2 regions of the Streptomyces sp. BBFR25 genome follow, and region 2 is predicted to be linked to the other one. Evidence: predicted binding sites of a transcription regulator. Region 2 holds the regulator's gene; the other holds the start of a gene.
The links. The regulator HrcA, encoded in region 2, represses chaperone genes, less so after heat shock. The targets are predictions, from matches to a motif close to TTNGCACTCNGNNNNNCNGAGTGCNAA.

Region 1: a site for HrcA is predicted at 3,552-3,578, ahead of groL (chaperonin GroEL). Genes of this name have one in related genera too.

What each region holds. Positions count from the first base shown of each region.
Region 1 is NZ_CP172447.1:3,858,887-3,867,640, forward strand. Features, by position in the region: gene ACGH52_RS17425 (carboxylesterase/lipase family protein) at 1-344, opposite strand, end outside; gene ACGH52_RS17430 (NADH:flavin oxidoreductase) at 404-1,534, opposite strand; gene groL (chaperonin GroEL) at 1,764-3,389, opposite strand; gene ACGH52_RS17440 (cold-shock protein) at 3,774-3,977, opposite strand; gene ACGH52_RS17445 (MoaD/ThiS family protein) at 4,397-4,672, opposite strand; gene thrC (threonine synthase) at 4,769-6,061, opposite strand; SAM riboswitch class I at 6,079-6,226, opposite strand; gene ACGH52_RS17455 (glucosyl-3-phosphoglycerate synthase) at 6,368-7,312, shown strand; gene ACGH52_RS17460 (trehalose-6-phosphate synthase) at 7,398-8,754, shown strand, end outside.
Region 2 is NZ_CP172447.1:2,912,210-2,920,963, forward strand. Features, by position in the region: gene ACGH52_RS13245 (nitronate monooxygenase) at 1-475, opposite strand, end outside; gene dnaJ (molecular chaperone DnaJ) at 582-1,721, opposite strand; gene hrcA (heat-inducible transcriptional repressor HrcA) at 1,722-2,738, opposite strand; gene ACGH52_RS13260 (MBL fold metallo-hydrolase) at 2,888-3,631, shown strand; gene ACGH52_RS13265 (DUF3097 domain-containing protein) at 3,665-4,474, shown strand; gene hemW (radical SAM family heme chaperone HemW) at 4,576-5,808, opposite strand; gene ACGH52_RS13275 (SpoIIE family protein phosphatase) at 5,871-8,105, opposite strand; gene ACGH52_RS13280 (AMP-dependent synthetase/ligase) at 8,311-8,754, opposite strand, start outside.

The sequences.
Region 1 (8,754 bases), 950 kb from region 2:
CCGCCGTAGATCCAGACCATGACCGGGCGTTGGGCGGCCGGGTCGGGCGCGGGGGTCCAGACGTTGACCGTCAGCCAGTCCTCGCCCCCGGGGACGTCCGGGGGGCCGACGGTGCCCGCGGGGCCGAGGTCCTGCGGGGGCGGCGGGCCGAACGCGTACGCGTCGCGTATGCCGTCCCAGGGGCGGGGGCGGCGCGGGGCGGCGAAGCGGGCGTCCCCCACCGGGGGCTGGGCGAAGGGGATGCCGCGGAAGACGGTCAGGCCGTCCTCGGTCCGGCCGCGCACCGCGCCGGAGGAGGTGCGCACCACGGGTTCCACTGACTCGGCAGGTCCAGGGATCGTCATCCCACGGACCTTACGCCGTGGTGCGCACCGCCCCCGGATGAGGGTCTGTCAGCTCCCGGTCAGCTCAGGGTCTTGATCGCCGCCGCGTCGTACGGGGCGAGTTCGTCGAAGCGGCCGGTGAGGACCTTCTCCGCCCACCGCGGGTCCTGGAGCAGCGCGCGGCCGACGGCGACGAGGTCGAACTCGTCGCGTTCCAGGCGGTCGAGGAGGTTGTCGAGGCTGCCGATCGGGGCGCCCTCGCCCTGGAAGGCCTTGGTGAAGTCGCCGTCGAGGCCGACCGAGCCGACGGTGATGGCGGTCCTGCCGGTGAGCTTCTTGGTCCAGCCGGCGAGGTTGAGGTCCGAGTCCTCGAACTCCGGGAGCCAGTAGCGGCGGGTGGAGGCGTGGAAGGCGTCCACTCCGGCCGAGGCGAGCGGGGCGAGGATCGCCTCCAGCTCCTGGGGCGTCTCGGCGAGGCGGGCGCCGTAGACGTCCTGCTTCCACTGGGAGTAGCGGAAGATCACGGGGAAGTCCGCGGAGACCGTCTCCCGTACGGCGGCCACGATCTCGGTGGCGAACCTCGTCCGGGCGACCGGGTCGCCGCCGTAGGCGTCCGTGCGGCGGTTGGTGCCGGACCACAGGAACTGGTCGACGAGGTAGCCGTGGGCGCCGTGGATCTCCACGCCGTCGAAGCCGATGCGCTCGGCGGCCGCGGCGGACTCGGCGAAGGCGCCGATGACGTCGTCCAGGTCGCGCTGGGTCATCGCGGTGCCGGTGGGCTCGTCCTCGCCGATGCGCAGGCCGGACGGGCCGACCGCGGGGGCCTCGGGGAAGGGCGCGTCCCCGGCCTTGCGCACCATGCCGATGTGCCACAGCTGCGGCACGATCGTGCCGCCCGCCGCGTGCACCGCCTCGGCGACCTTCGCCCACCCGGCGAGCTGCTCCTCGCCGTGGAAGCGCGGGACGCGGTCGCTCTGCCCGGCCGAGTCGTGGCCGACGTAGGTGCCCTCGGTGACGATCAGTCCGACTCCGGCGGCGGCGCGGCGGGAGTAGTACGAGACCACGTCCTCGCCGGGGACGCCGCCCGGGGAGAACATCCGGGTCATCGGCGCCATCGCGATGCGGTTGGGCACGGTCAGGCCGTTGATCGTGGCCGGGCGGGCGAGCAGTTGGGCGGCGCGGGTGGCGGCCTCGGCGGGAGTGACGGTCACGTGGGGGCTCCTGAGGTGGGTACCGTTCGGTATGTGCGCGCGCATTCATCGCACTCAACGGTGAACCGCCCGGCCCGGCCGGGTCATTCCGTCCGGGACCGCCGACCTGCCGTGACCCGGGCCACACCGGGCCGGAACCGGGCGCGGAAACGCCCGAGGGCGGCACCCCCCTCTCGGGGAGTGCCGCCCTCGGTCCGTACGGGACGGCCGATCAACCGGAACCGGTCGATCAGAAGTCCATGTCACCGCCCGGCATGCCACCCGGGGCGCCCGCCGCGGCGGCCTTCTCGGGCTTGTCGGCGATGACGGCCTCGGTGGTGAGGAACAGCGCGGCGATGGAGGCGGCGTTCTGCAGGGCAGAGCGGGTCACCTTCGCCGGGTCGATGATGCCCTCGGCGATCATGTCGACGTACTCACCGGTCGCGGCGTTCAGGCCGTGGCCGACGGTCAGGTTGCGGACCTTCTCCACGACGACGCCGCCCTCGAGACCACCGTTGACGGCGATCTGCTTCAGCGGGGCCTCCAGGGCGAGCTTCACGGCGTTGGCGCCGGTCGCCTCGTCACCCGTCAGCTCCAGCTTCTCGAAGACCTGGGAGGCCTGGAGCAGGGCCACGCCACCACCGGCGACGATGCCCTCCTCGACGGCCGCCTTCGCGTTGCGAACGGCGTCCTCGATGCGGTGCTTGCGCTCCTTGAGCTCGACCTCGGTGGCGGCACCGGCCTTGATGACGGCCACGCCGCCGGCCAGCTTCGCCAGGCGCTCCTGGAGCTTCTCGCGGTCGTAGTCCGAGTCGCTGTTCTCGATCTCGGCGCGGATCTGGTTGACCCGGCCCTGGACCTGGTCGGCCGAGCCGGCGCCGTCCACGATCGTGGTCTCGTCCTTGGTGATGACGACCTTGCGCGCGCTGCCCAGCAGGTCCAGCGTGGCGTTCTCCAGCTTGAGGCCGACCTCCTCGGAGATGACCTCGCCGCCCGTGAGGATGGCGATGTCGCCGAGCATGGCCTTGCGGCGGTCGCCGAAGCCCGGGGCCTTGACGGCGACGGACTTGAAGGTGCCGCGGATCTTGTTGACGACCAGGGTCGACAGGGCCTCGCCCTCGACGTCCTCGGCGATGATCAGCAGCGGCTTGCCCGACTGCATGACCTTCTCCAGGAGCGGCAGCAGGTCCTTGACGTTGCCGATCTTGGAGTTGGCGATCAGGATGTACGGGTCGTCGAGCGACGCCTCCATACGCTCCATGTCGGTGGCGAAGTACGCCGAGATGTAGCCCTTGTCGAAGCGCATACCCTCGGTGAGCTCCAGCTCCAGACCGAAGGTCTGGGACTCCTCGACGGTGATGACGCCTTCCTTGCCGACCTTGTCCATGGCCTCGGCGATCAGCTCGCCGATCTGGGTGTCGGCTGCGGAGATGGAGGCCGTGGAGGCGATCTGCTCCTTGGTCTCGACGTCCTTGGCCTGCTCGAGCAGGGCGGCGGAGACGGCCTCGACGGCCTTCTCGATACCGCGCTTGAGGGCCATCGGGTTGGCGCCGGCCGCGACGTTGCGCAGGCCTTCCTTGACCAGGGCCTGGGCGAGGACGGTCGCCGTGGTCGTACCGTCACCGGCGACGTCGTCCGTCTTCTTGGCGACTTCCTTGACCAGCTCGGCGCCGATCTTCTCGTACGGGTCCTCGAGCTCGATCTCCTTGGCGATGGAGACACCATCGTTGGTGATCGTGGGGGCGCCCCACTTCTTCTCGAGGACGACGTTGCGGCCCTTGGGGCCGAGCGTCACCTTGACGGCGTCCGCGAGCTGGTTCATGCCGCGCTCGAGGCCGCGCCGTGCCTCCTCGTCGAACGCGATGATCTTGGCCATGTGAAGTGGTCCCTCCAGGACTGGGGGTGATTCCTTCGGACCGCGCCCGCGCCCGCGACGGACGGCTCGCCGACCGCGTGGTTCCTTCCCCACCCGGTCCGCGGGCCTCACCGACCCGGTCCTTCGTTGTCACTCTCACCTTCAGAGTGCTAACGCCAATGATTAGCACTCGGCATGCCCGAGTGCAAGGTGCGCCCGCAAAGCGGGCTCGTTGAGGGGTGGTGGTCGGGCGACGGGCGGGCGCAAGCGCCTCTCGGGGATCGGGGCCCGCCGTCAGCCACCCGCGAACAGGGGGACGACGGGTGTCCGGGCAGGCCGAAGGGCCCGTACCCAGCGGGTACGGGCCCTTCGGATGAAGACCGGGTGCTGCGTCGGCCGCGCGTCTCAGGCGCTGAGGCGAACCATGTCGGCCTGCGGGCCCTTCTGACCCTGCGAGATCTCGAACTCGACCCGCTGGCCTTCTTCGAGGGTGCGGTAGCCGTCCATCTGAATCGCGCTGTAGTGGACGAAAACATCCGCACCACCGTCGACCGCGATGAAGCCGTACCCCTTCTCCGCGTTGAACCACTTGACGGTGCCCTGAGCCATGCCTAACTCCCCTATTACTGGCCCTTGCACAGATCCGCACTTCGCGGACCCGGGTCAGACCTCGCCCCCTCACGACTGGGGGCGTGCGCCGGAACGCGTCGACCGCGGCTGAATGTATCTGTCCAACTGCCGTCTGCAACAGGTCAATCGGACGAGAAATCTGGACGTACCCGGTCCGGAATGTGGCGAGAATTCGCCTGAATTCGGGTCAAGTCGGGTCACACAAAGGGAACAAAAGCCGCAGAATACGCACGCACTTTGGCTGCTTCTTGTCGGGCGGGCGGCAGGAATTAACGGTTCCCGTTGTGCTGATCGGGAGCGCGTTCCCCAACTCTACCGCGCTCAATCACATGGAATTGCCCCCTCCGTTTCTCTTACGGAGAGGGCAATACGCACTACAAGGTGTATCTGCTACCGCTTCAGCCGCCGGCGACCGCCGGGATGATCGAGACGCCCGCGCCGTCCGGCGTCGCGGTCTGAAGGCCCTGCTCGAAGCGGACGTCGTCGTCGTTGACGTAGACGTTGACGAAGCGGCGCAGCTTGCCCTGGTCGTCCAGGACGCGGGCGGCGATGCCGGTGTGGTTCTTCTCCAGGTCGGAGATGACCTCCCCGAGGTTGGCACCGTCGGCGCTCACCTCGGCCTTGCCGCCGGTGTAGGTACGCAGGATGGTCGGGATACGAACAGTGACGCTCACGTGGAACCTCCGGTCATGGTGTCTTGCCTAGGGGCGCGGGGAACTGCGCGACCGGCCACGGACGGCCCGCAGCCGAAGAACGAGGGAGCCGGGTCCCTAGACAAGTCCGGCCTCGCGGAAAGAATCGAGGTTGGGGCGGATCGTGGCGGTGAGGCCGGTGCCGGCCACCGCGTCGAGGGTCTTCAGGCCGTCGCCGGTGTTCAGGACGACCGTGGTGAGCGACGGGTCCAGCACACCGTCCTCGATCAGCTTCTTGGTGACGCCGACCGTCACGCCGCCCGCCGTCTCCGCGAAGATGCCCTCCGTGCGGGCGAGCAGCTTGATCGCGTCCACGACCTGCTCGTCGGTCACGTCCTCCACGGCACCGCCGGTGCGGCGGGCGATGTCGAGGACGTAGGGGCCGTCGGCCGGGTTGCCGATGGCCAGCGACTTGGCGATTGTGTTCGGCTTCTGCGGGCGGACCACGTCGTGCCCGGCCTTGTACGCGGTGGAGACCGGCGAGCAGCCCTCGGCCTGCGCGCCGAAGATCTTGTAGGGCCTGTCCTCGACCAGGCCCAGCTCGATCAGCTCCTTCAGCCCCTTGTCGATCTTCGTCAGCTGGGAGCCGGACGCGATCGGCACGACGAGCTGGTCGGGCAGGCGCCAGCCGAGCTGCTCGCAGATCTCGTACGCGAGGGTCTTGGAGCCCTCGGCGTAGTACGGCCGCAGGTTGACGTTGACGAAGCCCCAGCCCTCGCCGGCCGGGTCGCCGATCAGCTCGGAGCAGAAGCGGTTCACGTCGTCGTAGTTGCCCTCGATGCCGACCAGCTCACCGCCGTAGACGGCGGCCATGACGACCTTGCCCTGCTCCAGGTCGTGCGGGATGAACACGCAGGAGCGGAAACCGGCGCGGGCGGCGGCGGCGCCGACGGCACCGGCGAGGTTGCCGGTGGAGGAGCAGGACAGGGTGGTGAAGCCGAAGGCGCGGGCGGCCTCGATGGCCTGGGCGACGACGCGGTCCTTGAAGGAGTGCGTGGGGTTGCCGGAGTCGTCCTTGACGTACAGCCCGCCGGTGACGCCCAGCTCGCGGGCGAGGTTGTCGGCCTTGACGAGCTTGGTCCAGCCGGGGTTGATGTTCGGCTTGGTCGCGACGTCGGCCGGGACGGGCAGCAGGGGGGCGTAGCGCCAGATGTTCGCGGGGCCCGCTTCGATCCGCTTGCGCAGCTCCTCGGCGTCGTAGGCGGAGAAGTCGTAGGCGATCTCGAGGGGGCCGAAACACTCTTCGCAGGCGAAGACCGGTCCGAGCGGGACCCGGTGGCCGCACTCCCGGCAGCTCAGCGCGGCGGCGGGGCCGAGGTCGACGGTGCCGTCGGTGGGGTTCGTGGAGGTTTCGGCAGTCTGCACAGCCATGGAGGCGAGGCCCTTTCTCCTCATCTTCCTCACGACGCATCTCGCCGTGAGACGGATTTGGCACCTTCCCTAGCCGGGAGCCTCGCCACATCTGCGTGACAAGAGCCGGCTGGAGGGTTGCCGGGGCTTCATCGGGCCGTATCCCTCTGCCCCTCTGGATGAGCGGTATGAAGTTGTTCTTCGCTGGTACGCGCGGCGACCCCGGCATGCGGTGGTCCCACGCGTTGTTCAAGACTGTAACCGAAGGCCAGGACGGTTGAGATAGTCGTCCGCACCGCGAGATGGATCACAAAGGAGCCCCGGGACGTGCTGGAAGAAGTCGAGCGCTGGCTGGACGCACGCTCCTGGTCGGCCGCGGACCGGCCGGTCCAGCACCTTCTGTCCGCCAAGCACGCCACCGGGCAGTCGGTCAGCGTGGTGCTCCCCGCCCTGGACGAGGAGGCGACGGTCGGCGACATCGTCGCGGTGATCCGGCGGGAGCTGGTGGAGCGGGTGCCGCTCGTCGACGAGGTCGTGGTCGTGGACTCCGGGTCGAGCGACCGCACGGCGGAGGTGGCCGCGGCGGCCGGCGCGCGCGTCGTGCACCGCGACGCGATCCTCCCCCGCATCCCGGCCGTGCCGGGCAAGGGCGAGGTGCTGTGGCGTTCGCTGCTGGTCACCGGCGGGGACATCGTCTGCTTCGTCGACGCCGACCTGCGCGAGTTCTCCGCCGACTTCGTCTCCGGGATCGTGGGCCCACTGCTCACCGACCCGGACGTGCACCTGGTCAAGGCCATGTACGACCGCCCGCTCGGCTCTGCTCCCGGCCAGGGCGGCCGGGTCACGGAGCTGATGGCCCGCCCGCTGCTCAACATGCACTGGCCGCTGCTGGCCGGTTTCGTCCAGCCGCTGGGCGGCGAGTACGCGGCCCGCCGCTCCCTGCTGGAACGGCTCCCCTTCCCGGTCGGCTACGGCGTCGAGCTGGGCATGCTGGTCGACGCCCTCCACCTGGTGGGCCTGGACGCGCTCGCGCAGGTCGACGTGGGGGTCCGCGTCCACCGCCACCAGGACGGGCGGGCGCTGGGCCGGATGGCCGCCGCGATCTACCGCACCGCCCAGCTCCGGCTGGCCCGCGGCCACCTGGTCCGACCGGCCCTCACCCAGTTCGAACGCGGCGTCGACGGCTTCGAGCCGCACACCTACGCCGTGGACACCGAGGAACGGCCCCCGATGACGGAGATCGCGGAGTACGCGGCCCGGCGGGTGGCGTGAGGGCAGCGGGCCGGGTGACCGAATCACGGTCCGCGTGACACGGGGCGACGTTTGAGGCGTGAGGGGCCGGGCTAGGTTGAGGCGTATGGCTTCAAGGTTCGGTGCTGCTCAGGTGCTGGTCGCCTCCAACCGGGGGCCCGTCTCGTACGAGGTGCGGGAGGACGGGTCGCTGCACGCCAAACGGGGTGGTGGCGGGCTGGTCTCGGGGCTGTCGGCCATCGGGCCCGACGCCGGTGCGCTGTGGGTGTGCTCGGCGCTGGGCGACGGCGACCGCGAGGCGGTGCGGCGCGGGGTCGGCGAGGACGGCGTACGGATGCTGGACGTACCGGCCGACGTGCACGCGGACGCGTACAACGGGATCGCCAACTCGGTGCTGTGGTTCGTGCACCACATGCTGTACCAGACGCCCCTGGAGCCGGTCTTCGACGCGGAGTTCCGGCGGCAGTGGGCCTCCTACGAGGCGTACAACCGGGCCTTCGCCGAGGCGCTGGCCGAGGAGGCGGCCGAGGGTGCGGTCGCGATCGTGCAGGACTACCACCTGACGCTGGTGCCGGGGATGCTGCGCGAGCTGCGGCCCGACCTCAGGATCGGCCATTTCTCGCACACGCCGTGGGCGCCGGTCGACTACTTCCGGCTGCTGCCGGACGACATCGCCGAGCAGGTGCTGCGCGGGATGCTGGGCGCCGACCGGCTGGGCTTCCTCACCCGGCGCTGGGCCGACGCGTTCACCGCGTGCTGCGACGCCGTGCTGGGCGGGCTCGGCGGCACGGAGATCGGCGTGCACGGGCTGGGCGCCGACGGGGACTTCCTGCGCGCGCGGTCGCACGAGGCCGACGTCGAGGAGCGGATGGCGGACCTGCGGGCGGAGATCGGGGAGGGCCGCCGCACGATCGTGCGGGTGGACCGGACCGAGCTGTCCAAGAACATCGTGCGGGGGCTGCTGGCCTACCGGGAGCTGCTGGCGGGCCGGCCCGAGTGGCGCGAGCGGGTCGTGCACGTCGCCTTCGCCTACCCCTCGCGGCAGGACCTCGCCGTGTACCGGGACTACACGGCCGAGGTGCGGCGGGTCGCGGAGGCGATCAACGAGGAGTACGGCACGCCGGGGTGGACGCCGGTCGTGCTGAACCTGAAGGACGACTTCGCGCGGTCGCTGGCGGCGTACCGGCTGGCGGACGTGGCGCTCGTCAACCCCGTCCGGGACGGGATGAACCTCGTCGCGAAGGAGGTGCCGGTCGTCTCCGACAGCGGCTGCGCGCTGGTGCTCTCGCGGGAGGCGGGGGCGTACGAGGAGCTGGGCGAGGACGCGCTGGTGGTGAACCCGTACGACGTGGTCGGGACGGCGGACGCCTTGCACGAGGCGCTCGTCCTGCCGGCCGGGGAGCGGGCCGAGCGGTCGAAGCGGCTCGCGGCCGCCGGCACCGCGCTGCCCCCGGCGCGGTGGT
Region 2 (8,754 bases):
GGGCCTCGTCCACGGTGGTCGCGCTCACCAGCGCGAAGGTGCCCACGCGGTGCAGGGAGTCGACGGCCTCACGGCTCGGGACGCCGAAGTGGAAGGAGACCACCGGTACGGGGTTGTCCAGCAGTACGGCGAGCTTGGTGTCGTAGCCGTCGTCGCGGCCGCAGTCCGGGTCGCCCAGCTCCGTCTCGTACCAGGCGGCCTCGCCGGCCAGCTGGTGGGCGTAGACGTCGACGGCGGCGAGGTCGGCCGCCTCCGTCTGCGGGAGGAAGAGGTTGACGCCGAAGGGGCGGCTCGTCAGTCCCCGCAGCTGTTTGATCTCCTGGTACATCCCGTCCGCGGTCTTGTACCCGGCGGCCAGGAAGCCCAGCCCGCCCGCCTCGGACACCGCGGCCGCGAGCCGTGGCACGGAGACGCCGCCCGCCATGGGCGCCTGCACGATCGGGTAGGGGAAGAGATCGGTCAGTGCGGAGGACATGACGGCATGTTGTCACGTCCTCCACACAAGTCCGAATCCGGGCTTCCGTCGGCATACGCCAGGAGCATCCGCGTCCCCAGAAGGGCCTCAGCGCCCGGCGAAGGCGTCAGGTCCGCCCGTTGAACGCGTCCTTCAGCCGGGAGAACAAGCCCTGCTGCCCCGGCTGGAACTGACCCGTCGGGCGTTCCTCGCCGCGGAGTTTGGCCAGCTCGCGCAGGAGGCGTTCCTGTTCGGGGTCGAGCTTGCCCGGGGTGGTGACCTCGACGTGGACGATGAGGTCGCCTCGGCCGCCGCCGCGCAGGTGGGTGACGCCCCGGCCGTGCTTCGGGATCGACTGGCCGGACTGGGTGCCCGGGCGGATGTCGACCTCCTCCATGCCGTCGAGGGTCTCCAACGGCACCTTCGTGCCGAGGGCCGCCGCCGTCATCGGGATGGTGACCGTGCAGTGCAGGTCGTCGCCGCGGCGCTGGAAGGTCGAGTGGGGCAGCTCGTGGATCTCGACGTACAGGTCACCGGCGGGGCCGCCGCCGGGGCCGACCTCGCCCTCGCCCGCGAGCTGGATCCGGGTGCCGTTGTCGACACCGGCCGGGATCTTCACGGTCAGGGTGCGCCGGGAGCGGACCCGGCCGTCGCCCGCGCACTCCGGGCACGGGGTCGGGACCACGGTGCCGAAGCCCTGGCACTGCGGGCAGGGGCGCGAGGTCATGACCTGGCCCAGGAAGGACCGGGTGACCTGCGAGACCTCACCGCGGCCGCGGCACATGTCACACGTCTGGGCCGACGTGCCGGGCGCCGCGCCCTCACCGTTGCAGGTGTTGCAGACGACCGCGGTGTCGACCTGGATGTCCTTGGTCGTGCCGAACGCGGCCTCGTCCAGCTCCACCTCGATGCGGATCATCGCGTCCTGGCCCCGGCGGGTGCGCGAGCGCGGCCCGCGCTGCGACGCCGTACCGAAGAACGCGTCCATGATGTCCGAGAAGTTCCCGAAGCCACCCGCGCCGAAGCCGCCCGCGCCACCGCCGGCGGCCTGCGACAGGGGGTCGCCGCCGAGGTCGTAGACCTGCTTCTTCTGCGGGTCCGACAACACCTCGTAGGCGGCGTTGATCTCCTTGAACCGCTCCTGGGTCTTCGGATCGGGGTTGACGTCCGGGTGCAGCTCGCGGGCGAGCCTCCGGAACGCCTTCTTGATCTCGTCCTGGGAAGCGTCGCGGCGCACGCCGAGTACGGCGTAGTAGTCCGTGGCCACCTACGACTCCGCCAGGATCTGTCCGACGTACCGTGCCACTGCGCGTACCGCTCCCATCGTTCCCGGGTAGTCCATGCGGGTCGGTCCGACCACGCCGAGCTTGGCAACCGCCTCGCCGCCCGAACCGTAGCCGACCGACACGACGGACGTTGAGTTGAGTCCCTCGTGGGCGTTCTCATGACCGATCCGTACGGTCACGCCCGGATCCTTCGCCTCGCCGAGCAGCTTGAGGAGCACGACCTGCTCCTCCAGCGCCTCCAGCACCGGCCGGATCACCAAGGGGAAGTCGTGCCCGAAGCGGGTCAGATTGGCGGTGCCGCCGATCATCAACCGCTCCTCGTTCTCCTCGACCAGCGTCTCCAGGAGAGTGGAGAGCACGGTGGAGACCGTACCGCGATCCTCGGCCTCGAAGGGCTCCGCCAGATCTTCCACCAAAGACGGCACATCCGTGAAACGGCGCCCCGCGACCCGGCTGTTGAGCCGCGCCCGCAGATCGGCCAGCGACGCCTCGCCGAACGGCGCCGGGCAGTCGACCATCCGCTGCTCGACCCGGCCGGTGTCCGTGATCAGCACGAGCATCAGCCGCGCGGGCGCGAGCGAGAGCAGCTCCACGTGCCGCACGGTCGAGCGGGTCAGCGACGGGTACTGCACCACGGCGACCTGCCGGGTGAGCTGCGCGAGCAGCCGCACCGTGCGGGCCACCACGTCGTCGAGGTCGACGGCGCCCTCCAGGAAGTTCTGGATGGCACGCCGCTCGGGCGCGGTCATCGGCTTGACGCCGGCCAGCTTGTCGACGAAGAGCCGGTAGCCCTTGTCGGTCGGGATGCGCCCCGCGCTGGTGTGCGGCTGGGCGATGAACCCCTCGTCCTCCAGGGCCGCCATGTCATTGCGCACGGTGGCCGGGGAGACGCCGAGGTTGTGCCGCTCGGTGAGGGCCTTGGAACCGACCGGTTCCTCGGTGCCGACGTAGTCCTGGACGATGGCGCGCAGCACCTTCAGCCTGCGTTCACTGAGCATCGGCGCGCACCTCCAGCTGTCCGTCCGCCCGTTTCCGGCCTGTCTGTCCTGGCACTCATGGCTCGCGAGTGCCAGACTTCCCCGGCCCAGTGTACGGCCGTGGGGTACGCCCCCGGCAAGGCCGGGACCAAGCCGTTAGCGTCGTCGCCGTGACGGTGACTTGGGAAGAGCTGGGCTGGGAGCGACTGGCGGACGGGGTGGGGCGGTGCCGGCTGCCGGGGTGGGACTGCACGGCGGGGCTGGTGCTCGGCCCGGACGCGACGCTGATGGTGGACGCCGGGTCGAGCCTGGAGGAGGGCGCCCGGCTGCGCGAGGAGGCGCAGCGGCTGACCGGCCGCCGTGTGACACATCTCGCGCTGACCCACCCGCACTTCGACCACGTCTTCGGCGCGGCGGCCTTCCCGGACGCGGAGGTGTACGGCGCGTACGGCGCGGTGGGCACCGACGCGTTGTTCGCGCCGGGCGGACAGGGGCGCGAGGCGCTGCGCGCGGACGCGGTGGCGGAGGGCCTGGACGCGCGGCGCGCGGCGGCAGCGGCCGACGCGCTCGTCCCCGTCCGGCACGAGGTCCGCGGCGAGTGCGGGCTCGACCTGGGCGGCGGACGGCGGGTCCGGCTGGCCGACGTGGGCCCGGGACACACCGGGCACGACCTCGCGGTGCTGGTGCCGGGCGCCCCGGCGGTCGTCTTCTGCGGCGACCTGGTCGAGGAGTCCGGCGAGCCGCAGGCGGGCCCCGACGCCGTACCGGCGCGCTGGCCGGCCGCCCTGGACCGGCTGCTGGACCTGGGCGGCGACGACGCGCTGTACGTCCCCGGTCACGGAGCGGTGGTGGACGCGGCCTTCGTCCGGGCCCAACGGGACGCGCTGGCCGCCCGGTTCGGCGTGTCGCGCTGATCACGGGCGGGCGTTCCTCGTATCTTCGGCAGAATGCGCCAGTACTCCGCCGACCTGACCCCTCCGTGGAAGAAACCGCAGCCCGTTCCCGAGGTACCGGCCGATCCCGGCCTGGTGGTCGAGGAGCCCGGCACCGGTTTCTGCGGCGCCGTGATCGGCTGCGAGGCGGGCACGGTGACCCTGGAGGACCGCTTCGGCAAGCACCGGGTCTTCCCGATGGAACCGCGCGGCTTCCTGCTGGAGGGGCGCGTGGTGACGCTGGTCCGCCCGTCCTCCTCCGGTCCGGCGCGGTCCGCCCCCTCCCGTACGGCGTCCGGTTCGGTCGCCGTCCCCGGCGCCCGCGCACGGGTGGCGCGCGCCGGGCGCATCTACGTCGAGGGGCGGCACGACGCCGAGCTGGTCGAGAAGGTCTGGGGCGACGACCTGCGCATCGAGGGCGTGGTCGTGGAGTACCTGGGCGGCGTGGACGACCTCCCGTCGATCGTCGCCGACTTCGCCCCGGGCCCGGACGCACGGCTGGGCGTCCTGGTGGACCACCTGGTCCCGGGTTCGAAGGAGTGGCGGATCGCGGAGGCGGTGACGAGCGAGCACGCGCTGGTGGTGGGCCACCCGTACATCGACATCTGGGAGGCGGTGAAGCCGTCCTCGCTGGGGATCGAGGGCTGGCCCCGGGTGCCGCGCGGTCAGGACTGGAAGACCGGGGTGTGCCGGGCGCTGGGCTGGCCGTCGGAGAACACGGGCGCGGTGTGGCAGGCGATCCTGGCGCGGGTCGGGTCTTACAAGGACCTGGAGCCGGAGTTGCTGGGGCGGGTTGAGGAGCTGATCGACTTCGTGACGGCGTAGGGGCCCACGATTCAGCCCCTCCGGCGTTTGAGGAGCGGGGGTCCGGGGGCAGCGCCCCCGGGGTCGGGACGGGAAGGGGCGGCGGGGGCGAGGAACTCCCGTCAGTCCACCAGGTCCCGCACCACCGCGTCCGCCAGCAATCGCCCGCGCAGCGTCAGCACCGCACTCCCCGCCTCGTACGGCCCCTCCTCCAGCAGCCCCTCCGACAGCGCCCGCCGCGCCGCCGCGAGCCCCGCCTCCCGCAGCAGCGCCAGCGGCACACCCTCCCGCAGCCGCAGCTCCAGCAGCACGCGCTCCACCCGCCGGTCCTCGTCCGTCAGGACCTCACGCCCGGCACCCGGCGACTTCCCCGCCGCCAGCGCCCCCGCGTACGCCCCCGGATGCTTCACGTTCCACCACCGCACGCCCCCCACGTGGGAGTGCGCGCCCGGCCCCGCGCCCCACCAGTCGGCACCCCGCCAGTACAGCTCGTTGTGCAGGCAGCGCCCCGCGTCGGAGGTGGCCCAGTTCGACACCTCGTACCAGTCGTAGCCCGCCGCGGACAGGGTCTCCTCGGCGATCAGGTACCGGTCGGCGTGCACGTCGTCGTCGGTCATCGGGACCTCGCCGCGCCGGATGCGCCGGGCCAGCTGGGTGCCCTCCTCGACGATCAGGGCGTACGCCGAGACGTGGTCGGGCCCGGCGCCGAGCGCGGCGTCCAGCGAGGCCCGCCAGTCGTCGTCGGACTCGCCGGGGGTGCCGTAGATCAGGTCGAGGTTGACGTGGTCGAAACCGGCCGCGCGGGCCTCGGCGACGCAGGCCTCGGGCCGGCCGGGGGTGTGGGTGCGGTCCAGGATCTTCAGGACGTGCTGCTTCGCGCTCTGCATGCCGAAGGAGATCCGGTTGAAGCCGCCCGCGCGGAGAGCCGCGAGGTACGCCGGGTCGACCGACTCGGGGTTGGCCTCCGTGGTGATCTCCGCGTCCGGCGCCAGGCCGAACTCGTCGCGGATCGCGCGCAGCATCCGTACCAGGTCCCCGGCGGCCAGCAGAGTGGGCGTACCGCCGCCGACGAAGACCGTGCGGACCTCGCGGGGGTCGTCGCCGAGCACCTTGCGGGCCAGGCGGACCTCGTCGACGAGGGTGTCGGCGTAGTTGTCGCGGGAGGCGAGGACGCCTCCGGTGCCGCGCAGCTCGGTCGCGGTGTAGGTGTTGAAGTCGCAGTAGCCGCAGCGGGTCGCGCAGTACGGGACGTGCAGGTAGAAACCGAGGGGGCGGTCGGCGGCCCCGGCGAGCGCGGACGCGGGCAGGGCGCCGTCGGCGGGGACGGGCTCGCCGTCGGGGAGTGCGGAGGGCATGCGTTCCATTGTCCCGTACGGCCGCGGTTGCCCGGTCGCCCGGCCACCGGGCGCTACTCGGCCTACTCGGCCTGGAGCACCAGCAGCGCGAGGTCGTCCTCCGGGGGCCGAGGGCCGAACTCGTGCACCAGCCGTCTGATGCGCTCGGCGACCAGCTCGGCGTCCAGGCCCGTGCACCCGGCCAGCGCCGTGGCGAGCCCGTCGCCGTCGTCGAACTGGCGGGAGCCGCTGCGCCGCTCCGTGACCCCGTCCGTGACGCACAGCAGGGTGTCGCCGGAGCGCAGCTCGAAGGTCTCGCTGACGTACGTCGCGTCCTCGACGACGCCGAGCAGGGTCTGCGGGCACGCGACGGCGGACACCGTGCCGTCGGGCCCGAGGAGCAGCGGCAGCGGGTGTCCGGCGGACGCGAGGGTGCAGCGGACCCCGCCGTCGAAGGGGACCAGTTCGCCGTAGAGCAGGGAGAGGAAGCGGGTCTGCGGTCCGTCGCCCGGGGCAACCGGTGGGCCGCCCGCGGCGACCAGCGCGCGGGCGGCGGCGTCCGCGGCCTCGGTGGCGTCGTCGAGGAGGAGCTGGTTGAGGCGGTCGAGGACGTCGGGGACGCCGTACTGCTCGCGGGCCAGCAGGCGCAGCCAGGGCCGGGCGAGCCCGATGACGACGGCGGCCTCGGGACCCTTGCCCTGGACGTCGCCGACGGCGAAGCACCAGCGGCCGTCACCGGCCGGGAAGAGGTCGTAGAAGTCGCCGCTGGGGCCGCCCTTGTCGCGCGGTTCGTAGACGAGGGCGCTGCGCACGCCCGGGATCTCCGCGACGGCGCCGGGCAGCAGCCCGCGCTGGAGTACGGCGCTGATGGTGGCCTGCCGGGCGTACTGGCGGGCGGCGCCGATGGCGAGCGCCACCCGGCGGCTGAGATCCTCGACCAGACCGGTGATCTCGTCGGGGAAGCCGCGCGCGCCGGGAGCGTCCGGGCTGTCGGCCCGGCCGATGACCAGGGTGCCCAGTGGCCTGCCTCCGGCGACCAGGCGGTAGGCGAGCGCGGTGCCGTGCGTGCCGTCCGGGCCGAGCGCGTCGCCGGGCCAGGGGTGGCCGACGGGGCCGGAGCGCCACGGGTCGCGCGGGCGGGGCGGGTCCTTCTCCAGGGCGGCGCGCAGCTCGTCCAGGTGCCCCTCGCCCGCGTGCCACACGCGGGCCAGCCGGGCGCCCACGGACGCCCCGGTGTCGTCGGTCCAGGCGCCCCGGCCCAGGGACTCGTCCTCCAGCCACACCCCGCACCAGTCGGCGAGCCGGGGCACGATCAGCTGGCCGGTGAGGGAGGCGACCAGGTCCTCGTCGAGCTGCCCGGCCAGGAGGTCGGAGGCCTCGGCGAGGAAGGACAGCGCACCGCGTCCCAGCCACTCGCGGTCCCGGACGCCGCGCCGGGCGGTGCCGTCCGCGCCGTCCCACGCGTCGGGCCACCGCGGTTGCCCCGACCGGCCGGGGGATTCCCCACCGCCACGGTTCACGTGCACGTCGTGGTGGGCACTCCGGTCCGCGTCCGGGCCGACTCCACGCCCGGCGGCGACCGGCCGACGGTCCGGACCCGGGGCCGGGTCCTCCGGCCGTCCGGGGCCGCCCGCGTCCGCGGCGTCCGAGGTCCGCGAGCCGTCCTGACCGGCGCCCTGGCCGCATTGGCCGCCCTGACCGCCCTGGGGCATGTGACCCGTCCGGTCGCCCCGACCGGTCCGCATGTCTTCGCGGGACGCACCGGCCTCACCTGCCACGGCGTCGGCGTACGCCTCGGTCGGTCCGGTGGTGTCCGTGCCCGGGGCCGACAACCGCGCCCACACCGTCTTGACGCCCGGGCGGTACGTGATGCCCCACGCCTCCGCGAGCGCGGCGACCAGTCGCAGGCCGCGCCCGTACTCCGCGCAATCGTGCGGCGGCTCGGGGTCGGTGCTCCTCGGCGCGCGGGACGGGTGCTGGTCCGTGGCCTCGACGACGAGCGCGCCCGTCTCCTCCATCCGCAGGACCACGTCGACGTCGGTACCGGCGTGCACCACGGCGTTGGTGACCAGTTCGCTGACGACGACCAGGGCGTCCGCGGCGAGGTGCTCCGTCAGCCGTTCCGTGCCGGGCAGGCAGAGCGCGGACCAGTCGGCGAGCGCGGCTCGCGCCATCGCGCGGGCGGCGCCCGGCGCCAGGGAGCTGCCGAGCAGGCTCACACGCGCCCGCGCGCTTTCCCGGACGGGCGCCTGGGCGGTGTGCGCAGGCTCCGCGCCGGCGCGGTAGGCGGTCTCCCGCTGCGTCGGAATGGCCCCCATGGACGTCTCCCCGGGCAGTTCGTGCGAGTTCCTCGCAGTCGATGCCGACAGAGTGACAGACCGGCCCCGCCCATAAGCACGGAGTTACCGAAGTGGGCCGCGATGGGTGAGAACCGTGCTAGGCGAACGTTCGAAGACGGCCGGAAGCCGAACGGAAACCGGCCGTCTTCGAACATCAGCGGCACGGAGAGCGCCGCCTCGGGCCCTACGCCTCGCGCGAGCCCTCGTACATCTCCTCGATCAGGTGCTTGTACTCCCGCTCCACCACCGGCCGCTTCAGCTTCAGGCTCGGGGTGATCTCGCCGTGCTCGACGTCCAGGTCGCGGGGCAGCAGGCGGAACTTCTTGATGGTCTGCCAGCGCTGGAGGCCCTCGTTGAGCTGCTGGACGTAGCCGTCGACCATCTCGACGGTCACGGGCGCCGCGACGATCTCGGCGTACGGCTTGCCCTCCAGGCCGTTCTCCTTGGCCCACTCGGTGATCGCGATCTCGTCGAGGGCGATGAGCGCGGTGCAGAAGTTCCGGTCGGCGCCGTGCACCAGGATGTTGGAGACGTAGGGGCAGACCGCCTTGAACTGGCCCTCGACCTCGGCCGGCGCGATGTACTTGCCGCCGGACGTCTTGATGAGGTCCTTCTTGCGGTCGGTGAT